Kitasatospora fiedleri: one gene and its partner. The protein of the gene in region 1 interacts with the protein of each later gene in a pairwise test. Links are inferred from orthologs where the notes say so. Each region holds a gene or a part of one and is shown on either strand. Other genes may lie near its edges. The genes, in order: QMQ26_RS08065 and panC.

What was found.
Region 2: the proteins of QMQ26_RS08065 (region 1) and panC interact in binary tests that used the Escherichia coli proteins (3 or more experiments, as listed by UniProt). The link is inferred for Kitasatospora fiedleri from one-to-one orthologs.

Annotation. Positions count from the first base shown.
Region 1 is NZ_OX419519.1:1,681,200-1,684,488, reverse strand. What follows is about bases 68-3,048. They hold QMQ26_RS08065 (NUDIX hydrolase), read right to left. Parts: upstream 1,860-3,048; coding sequence 1,275-1,859; downstream 68-1,274. Other genes in these bases: QMQ26_RS08055 (serine hydrolase domain-containing protein), read left to right, coding at 2,408-3,048; QMQ26_RS08060 (hypothetical protein), read left to right, coding at 1,981-2,331; QMQ26_RS08070 (TetR/AcrR family transcriptional regulator), read right to left, coding at 387-1,178; QMQ26_RS08075 (hypothetical protein), read right to left, coding at 68-290. In the rest of the region: more of QMQ26_RS08075, read right to left, coding at 1-67; more of QMQ26_RS08055, read left to right, coding at 3,049-3,289.
Region 2 is NZ_OX419519.1:3,361,695-3,364,976, reverse strand. The notes cover bases 4-2,977. They hold panC (pantoate--beta-alanine ligase), read right to left. Parts: upstream 1,957-2,977; coding sequence 1,051-1,956; downstream 4-1,050. Other genes in these bases: QMQ26_RS15520 (Rossmann-like and DUF2520 domain-containing protein), read right to left, coding at 1,956-2,870; panD (aspartate 1-decarboxylase), read right to left, coding at 505-954; QMQ26_RS15535 (L-aspartate oxidase), read right to left, coding at 4-488. Also shown: more of QMQ26_RS15535, read right to left, coding at 1-3. UniProt on the Escherichia coli protein: Catalyzes the condensation of pantoate with beta-alanine in an ATP-dependent reaction via a pantoyl-adenylate intermediate.

The DNA of each region.
Region 1 (3,289 bases):
CCGTAGCGCTGGGCCAGCACCGGGACGGCCTCGCGGCCGGCGGCGGCGTTCGGACGGCGGTTGGCGGACACCTCGACGACGGTGCCGAGCCGGGGCACGGCGAGCAGGCCGGGGCCGATCTGGCTGATCCGCAGGCCGAACAGGGCCTTGGCGGCGGGGTGTTCGGAGCGGCGGAACGCGGTGAGCGCGTCGGCCTGGTAGTGGGTGGCGCGGCTGCCGAGAAGTGCGGCGCACGCCGCGTCCAGCGTGGCCGTGATCCGGTCTGCGGCGGCGAAGCCGTCCTGCGTCATTCGCCGAGCCCCCTCGTTCTCGGGTGTGGACAGTTCAGCCAATTCTTATCAGACCGCGACGGCGCGGACGGTGGGTTGGCCGGGGGCGACGGGAGGTCAGGGGGCGGGCGGGGCGGCGAGCCGGAACAGGGACTCGGTGAGGGCGGGGGCGGCGAAGGTCGCGGCGAGGTCGCGGAGCAGCCGGGCGGTCGGGCCGTCGGGGCGTTCGGTGGCGAAGAACTCGCCGAGCAGGGCGGCCAGTTCCGGGTCGCGGGTGGCGGTGACGGCGAGCGCCGCGACCAGTTCCTGGACCAGCTGGAGCTGGAGCGTCCCGACCGGGACGGGCCTGTCGGAGAGCCAGTCCAGCGAGCTGATCTCGGCGTTGGCGATCCAGGCCCGGACGGTCCGGCGCAGGGCCGGGCTGGGCGCCGGGACGCCGAGGTGCAGCAGGATCTGCTCCTGCGCGGCCCGCCGGACCTGGTCGATGACGGCGTCCGCGTCCGGGCTGGCGGCGACCGAGCCGCCGCGCAGCAGTGCGGTGAAACCGGCCGCGTGGGACTGCACGAAGTCGAGGTAGCGGCCCATGACGCGGTACAGCCGCTCGGAGAGCGGGCCCTCGCCGGGCTCCTCGAACCGCCCGGCCAGCTCGCGCCCGGCCCGGCGCAGCGCCTCCTCGTACAGGGCTTGCTTGCCCGGGAAGTAGTGGTACACCAGCGGGCGGGAGGCGCCCGCGGCGGCGGCGATGTCGTCGATCGAGACGTCCTCGGGCGCGCGGTCCGAGAACAGCTGGAGCGCCACCGCGATCAGCTGCTCGCGGCGCTCGTCGACGCTCAGCCGCCGCCGGGGCGCGCGGGCGGCGGGACGCTGTTCCTCCGCGCGGGGGGCCGCGGGCGGCGTACGGGAAGCCATGCGGCCCACCCTAGTTCTTCGGGCACGGCCGGGGGCGACGAGGGCCCGGGGAGCGGCGGGAGCGCCGCCGGGGCGGCAGGCCGGGGCGGGCGGTGGTCAGGCGGTGGCGCGCCGCTCCAGGTAGCGGCGGTACGCCTCGCGGCCGTCCGGCACGAACTCCCAGCTGGTGAGCCGTTCGGCGAGCTGCTCCTCGGTGAGCCAGTCGTACCAGGCGACCTCGGACTCCTGGGGGTGCACCGGGCCGTCCCACTCGGCCGCGTGGACGTCGGACCACCAGCTGTAGCGGTCGCCGTCGGTGTAGAGGAAGCGGAACAGCGGGCGGGTGCGGATGCCGCTGACGCCGAGCTCCTCCTCGGCCTCCCGGACGGCGGCCTCGGGGTAGCTCTCGCCGGCGCCGACCACGCCGCCGACGAAGCAGTCGTGGGCGCCGGGGGCGAACGCCTTGGTGTCGGTGCGGCGGTGGGTGAAGATCCGGCCCCGCGGGTCGCGGACCAGGACGAAGACGCAGCGGTGGATCAGGCCGTCGCGGTAGACCTCGGAGCGGGGGGCGGTGCGCAGCACCCGGTCCTGTTCGTCGACCACGTCGAGGATCTCGTCGAGGTTGGTGGCGGGGCCGGTGAAGGGGCCGGTGAAGGGGCCGGTGGCGGAGTCGGCGGCCGGGCCGGTGGCGGGAGTGTCCATGTCCGCCATTGTGGCGTGCGCCGGTGGTCCGCGGCGGTGTCACCCGAAAGAGTTGGTATACGCAGGGATCGGCCCGGGAATGACCCGGTCGGAACGTCAGGAACCTTTCCGAGGAGCAGAGTTGAAGAACCGCGCCGCCGCCCTGTCCGTCGCCGCCGCCCTGGTCGCGCTCGGCACCGCGCTGCCCGCCTCGGCCGCCCCGGCCCCGGCCGCCGCCGCTGCCGTCGAGTCGGTCCGTTCGGGCCTGGACTGCACCACCTGGATCCACCACAACGACCCGCTGTACGGAGGCGTCGACTGCACCAACAACACCGGCTCCCCGGTCACCTTCCACGCCGACATCGTCTGCGGCTGGGCGCCGGACGTGACGGGCAACTCGGTGACGGCCCTGCCGGGCCGGACCGAGGAGTCCTCCGGCCACTGCGCCGTCTACTCCTCGGGCATCGGGCACATCGGGTGGACGGTGGAATGAGGGGGGAATGACGGCGGAGTGGTCCCGGGGGACCGCGAAGTGATCGCGGGGGAGCGCGGTTGTCTAGGGTGGAAGGGTGGAGAACCAGCAGATCCAGGGGTTCGCGGCGGCCGGGTTCGAGCCGGTCCGGGAGGCTTTCGCGGGCAACTTCCGGGAGTACGGGGAGTTGGGCGCGGCCTTCGCGCTGTACCTCGACGGGCGGAAGGTGGTCGACCTGTGGGGCGGGGACGCCCGGCCGGAGGTCGGGGCCCGGCCGGCCCCGGCGGTCGGTTGGGAGGAGGGGACGGCGCAGGTGCTGCGGTCCGTCACCAAGGGGCTGACCGCCTCCGCCGCGCTGCACCTCGCGCAGCGCGGGCTGCTCGACCTGGACGCGCCGGTGGCCTCCTACTGGCCGGAGTTCGCGCAGGCCGGGAAGGGGCGGGTGCCGGTGCGCTGGCTGCTCTCGCACCAGGCCGGGCTGCCCGCGCTGGACGTGCCGCTGCGGATCGAGGACGTGCTGGCCTGGGAGCCGGCCGCTGCTGCCGTCGCCGCCCAGGCCCCCGCCTGGGAGCCCGGCACCGCGCACGGGTACCACCCGCTGACCTTCGGCTGGCTGGTCGGCGAGGTGGTCCGGCGGGCCGGGGGCCGCAGCGTGGGCCGGTACTTCGCGGAGGAGATCGCCGCCCCGCTCGGCCTGGACCTGTGGATCGGCCTGCCCCCCGCCGCGGCCGGCCGGGTCGGCCGGCTGGTCGACCTGCCCGCGCCGGAGGCGGCCCGGCTCGCCCCCGGCGGGATGCGGATGCGCCCCAAGCAGTCCGTGCTGGACGCCTACCGGGACCCGCACTCGCTGACCGCCCGCTCGTTCGGCGCGGTGCGCAGCAGCGTGGACCTGAACGACCCGGCGGTGCAGGCGGTCGAGGTGCCGGGCGCGGGCGGGATCGGCACCGCCCGTTCGCTGGCCCGGTTCTACGCGGCGCTG
Region 2 (3,282 bases), 1.7 Mb from region 1 along the record:
TCGATCAGCTCCAGGCCCGGGTCGGCCTCGATCGCGGCGACCAGGGCGCGCTCGATCTCGGCGCCGGTGGCGTCGCCGCCGGCGTGCGCGATCCGGCGGCGGTGGTGGCCGCCCTCGCGGGTCAGCACGATCTCGCCGTCCTCGTCGAGGTCGAACTCGGCGCCCGCCTCGATGAGCCGGCGCACCGCGTCCGGGCCCTCGGTGACCAGGGTGCGCACCGCCTCCTCGTCGCACAGGCCGGCGCCCGCGACCAGGGTGTCCTGGAGGTGCTGCTCCGGGGTGTCGCCCTCGCCCAGGGCGGCGGCGATGCCGCCCTGGGCCCAGCGGGTGGAGCCCTCGTCCAGCACCGCCTTGGTGACCACCATGGCCCGCAGGCCGGCCTTGCGGGCGTTGAGCGCGACGGTGAGCCCGGCCACGCCGGAGCCGATCACGACCACGTCGGTGCTCGTGGTCCAGCCGGGGGCGGGGGCGGTCAGGCGGTGCGACATGGGTTCAGCTGCTCCTTCAGCGCGCGGCGGCGTCGGCCGCGCCGTTCGCACCACCGTACGCGCCGTCCCCGCGCACCAGTCCGCTGCCCTCGGGGGCGTCCGCGGGGTCGCCGCCGAGGCCGGTGATCCGGTTGCGCTCGTCGACGAACACCACCTTCGGCAGGTACGCCTTGGCCTCGGCGGTGTCCATCTGCCCGTAGGCGATCAGGATCACCAGGTCGCCGGGGTGGACCAGGCGCGCGGCGGCGCCGTTGATGCCTATGACGCCCGAGCCGCGCGGGCCGGCGATGGTGTAGGTCTCCAGCCGGGCGCCGTTGTTGATGTCGACGATGTGGACCAGCTCGCCGGGGAGCAGGTCCGCGGCGTCGAGCAGGTCCTCGTCGACCGTCACCGAACCGACGTAGTGCAGGTCGGCCTGGGTGACGGTGGCACGGTGGATCTTGGACTTGAGCATGGTGCGGAACATGGGTCACGCCTCCTGTGAGTGCATGCCTGGTGGTGCCTACCGGTGGTGGACGGAGCGGCCGGGACCTCGGGAGGCCGGCCGCCCCGGGCGTCCGGGCTAGCGGACGATGACGCTCACGTTGTCGATCAGCCGGGTCGAGCCGACCCGGGCCGCGACGGCGAGCACCGCCTCGCCCCGGAAGTCGTCCGGCGCCTCGGTGAAGGAGAGCGGATCGACCAGGGCGAGGTAGTCGGGGGAGAGGCCGTCCGCGCCCTCCAGCACGGCGGCGGCCGCCTCGCGGACGGCCTTGGGGCCCTGCGCGCCGGCGTCCCGGCCGGCGAACAGGGCGCGGGAGAGGGCGAGCGCCTGCGTGCGCTCGGCCGCAGAGAGGAAGCGGTTGCGGGAGGACAGCGCCAGGCCGTCCTCCTCGCGGACGGTCGGGACGCCGACCACCTCCACGTCGAAGTCCAGGTCGGCGACCATCCGGCGGACGAGCGCCAGCTGCTGGGCGTCCTTCTCGCCGAACACCGCGAAGTCCGGGTCGGTGATGTGCAGCAGCTTGGCGACCACGGTCAGCATCCCGTCGAAGTGCCCCGGGCGGGACGCGCCCTCGAAGCCCTCGCCCATCGGGCCGGCCGAGAGCCGCACCAGCGGCTCGCCGTTCGGGTACACCTCGTCCACGGACGGGGCGAACACCACGTCCGCGCCCGCCTCCTCGGCGAGCGCGAGGTCCGCGTCCAGGGTGCGCGGGTAGCGGTCCAGGTCCTCGCCGGCGCCGAACTGCAGCGGGTTCACGAAGACCGTCACCGCGACCCGGCCGTCCCGGCCGACCCGGCGGCGGGCCTCCCGCACCAGCGCCGCGTGGCCCGCGTGCAGCGCGCCCATGGTCATCACCACGGCGTTGTCCACCGGCTGCTCGTCCGGCCAGAACGCGGCCTCGAACTCCTCCACGGTGCGGGTCAGCACCGCCGTGCGGGCCTTCGCCGCCTTCGGGGCCTTCGCCGGGCGCCTGTCGCGTGCCATCAGTGCTTCTCCTCGTTCAGTACGTCCAGCAGCGCCGCCGCCGGCTCCGGCTTCAACGTGCTGTTGGCCACCGCGCGCTGGGCGGTCGCCCGCGCCATCGCCCGGTACGCCTGGCCGATGTCCGGGGTCACCGTAGCGAGTCGGTCCAGGTGCGTGCGCACCGTCCCGACGTCGCCGCGGGCCACCGGGCCGGTCAGCGCGAGGTCGCCCGAGCGCAGGGCGTTGTCCAGGGCCGCGCCCAGCAGCGGGCCGAGCATCTGGCCGGGTTCCTGGACGCCCGCCGTGCGCAGCAGCTCCATCGCCTGCGCGACCAGCGTCACCAGGTGGTTCGCGCCGTGCGCGAGCGCCGTGTGGTAGAGCGGCCGGACCTCCTCGGGAATCCAGGACGGCTCGCCGCCCATCTCCACCACCAGGGCCTCGGCGACCGGGCGCAGCTCCTCCGGGGCGGTCACCCCGAACGGGCAGCCGGCCAGCCGGGCCACGTCCACCGAGGTGCCGGTGAAGGTCATCGCGGGGTGCAGCGCCAGCGGCAGCGCACCCGCCCGGGCGGCGGGCTCCAGCACGGCCACGCCGTGCGCGCCCGAGGTGTGCACGAGCAGCTGGCCCGGGCGGACCGCGCCGGTCGCGGCCAGGCCCTGCACGAGACCGGGCAGGGCGTCGTCCGGGACGGTCAGCAGCACCAGGTCCGCGGCGGCCGTCACCTGCGGGGGCGCGACCAGCCGCACCCCCGGCAGCAGGGCCTCGGCCCGGCGGCGGGACGCGGCGGAGACGCCGGACGCGGCGACCACGCGGTGACCGGCGAGTTGCAGGGCGGCGCCCAGGGCGGGGCCGACGCGGCCGGCGCCGAGGACGCCCACGGTGAGTCGGGCGGGGCGGTTACCGGGGTCGGAGGGGTCTCCGAAGTCGGGCAGCACTCTTCCGTTCCAGTCCTCTAGGGGTACCAGACGTACCGGTCAATGGTACGGGGGTTTCCGGCCCGCCCACCCGTGCGTCCGGGCCGGGGGTGCGCGGGCCGGGGCGGCGGCCCCCGTCAGGGGGTCTCGCCGGCTCGGACGAGGCCGTTCTCGTAGGCGAGGACGACGGCCTGGACGCGGTCGCGGAGGCCGAGTTTGGCGAGGATGCGGCCGACGTGGGTCTTGACGGTGGCTTCGGAGAGGACCAGGCGGGCGGCGATCTCGCCGTTGGAGAGGCCCTGGGCGACCAGCAGGAAGACCTCGCGCTCGCGGTCGGTGAGCGGGCCGAGGAGGGGGGAGCCGGGGGTGCCGGCGGGGTGGGGAGGACCTCGGCGAAGCGGTCGATCATGCGGCGGGTGGTGGTGGGGGCGAC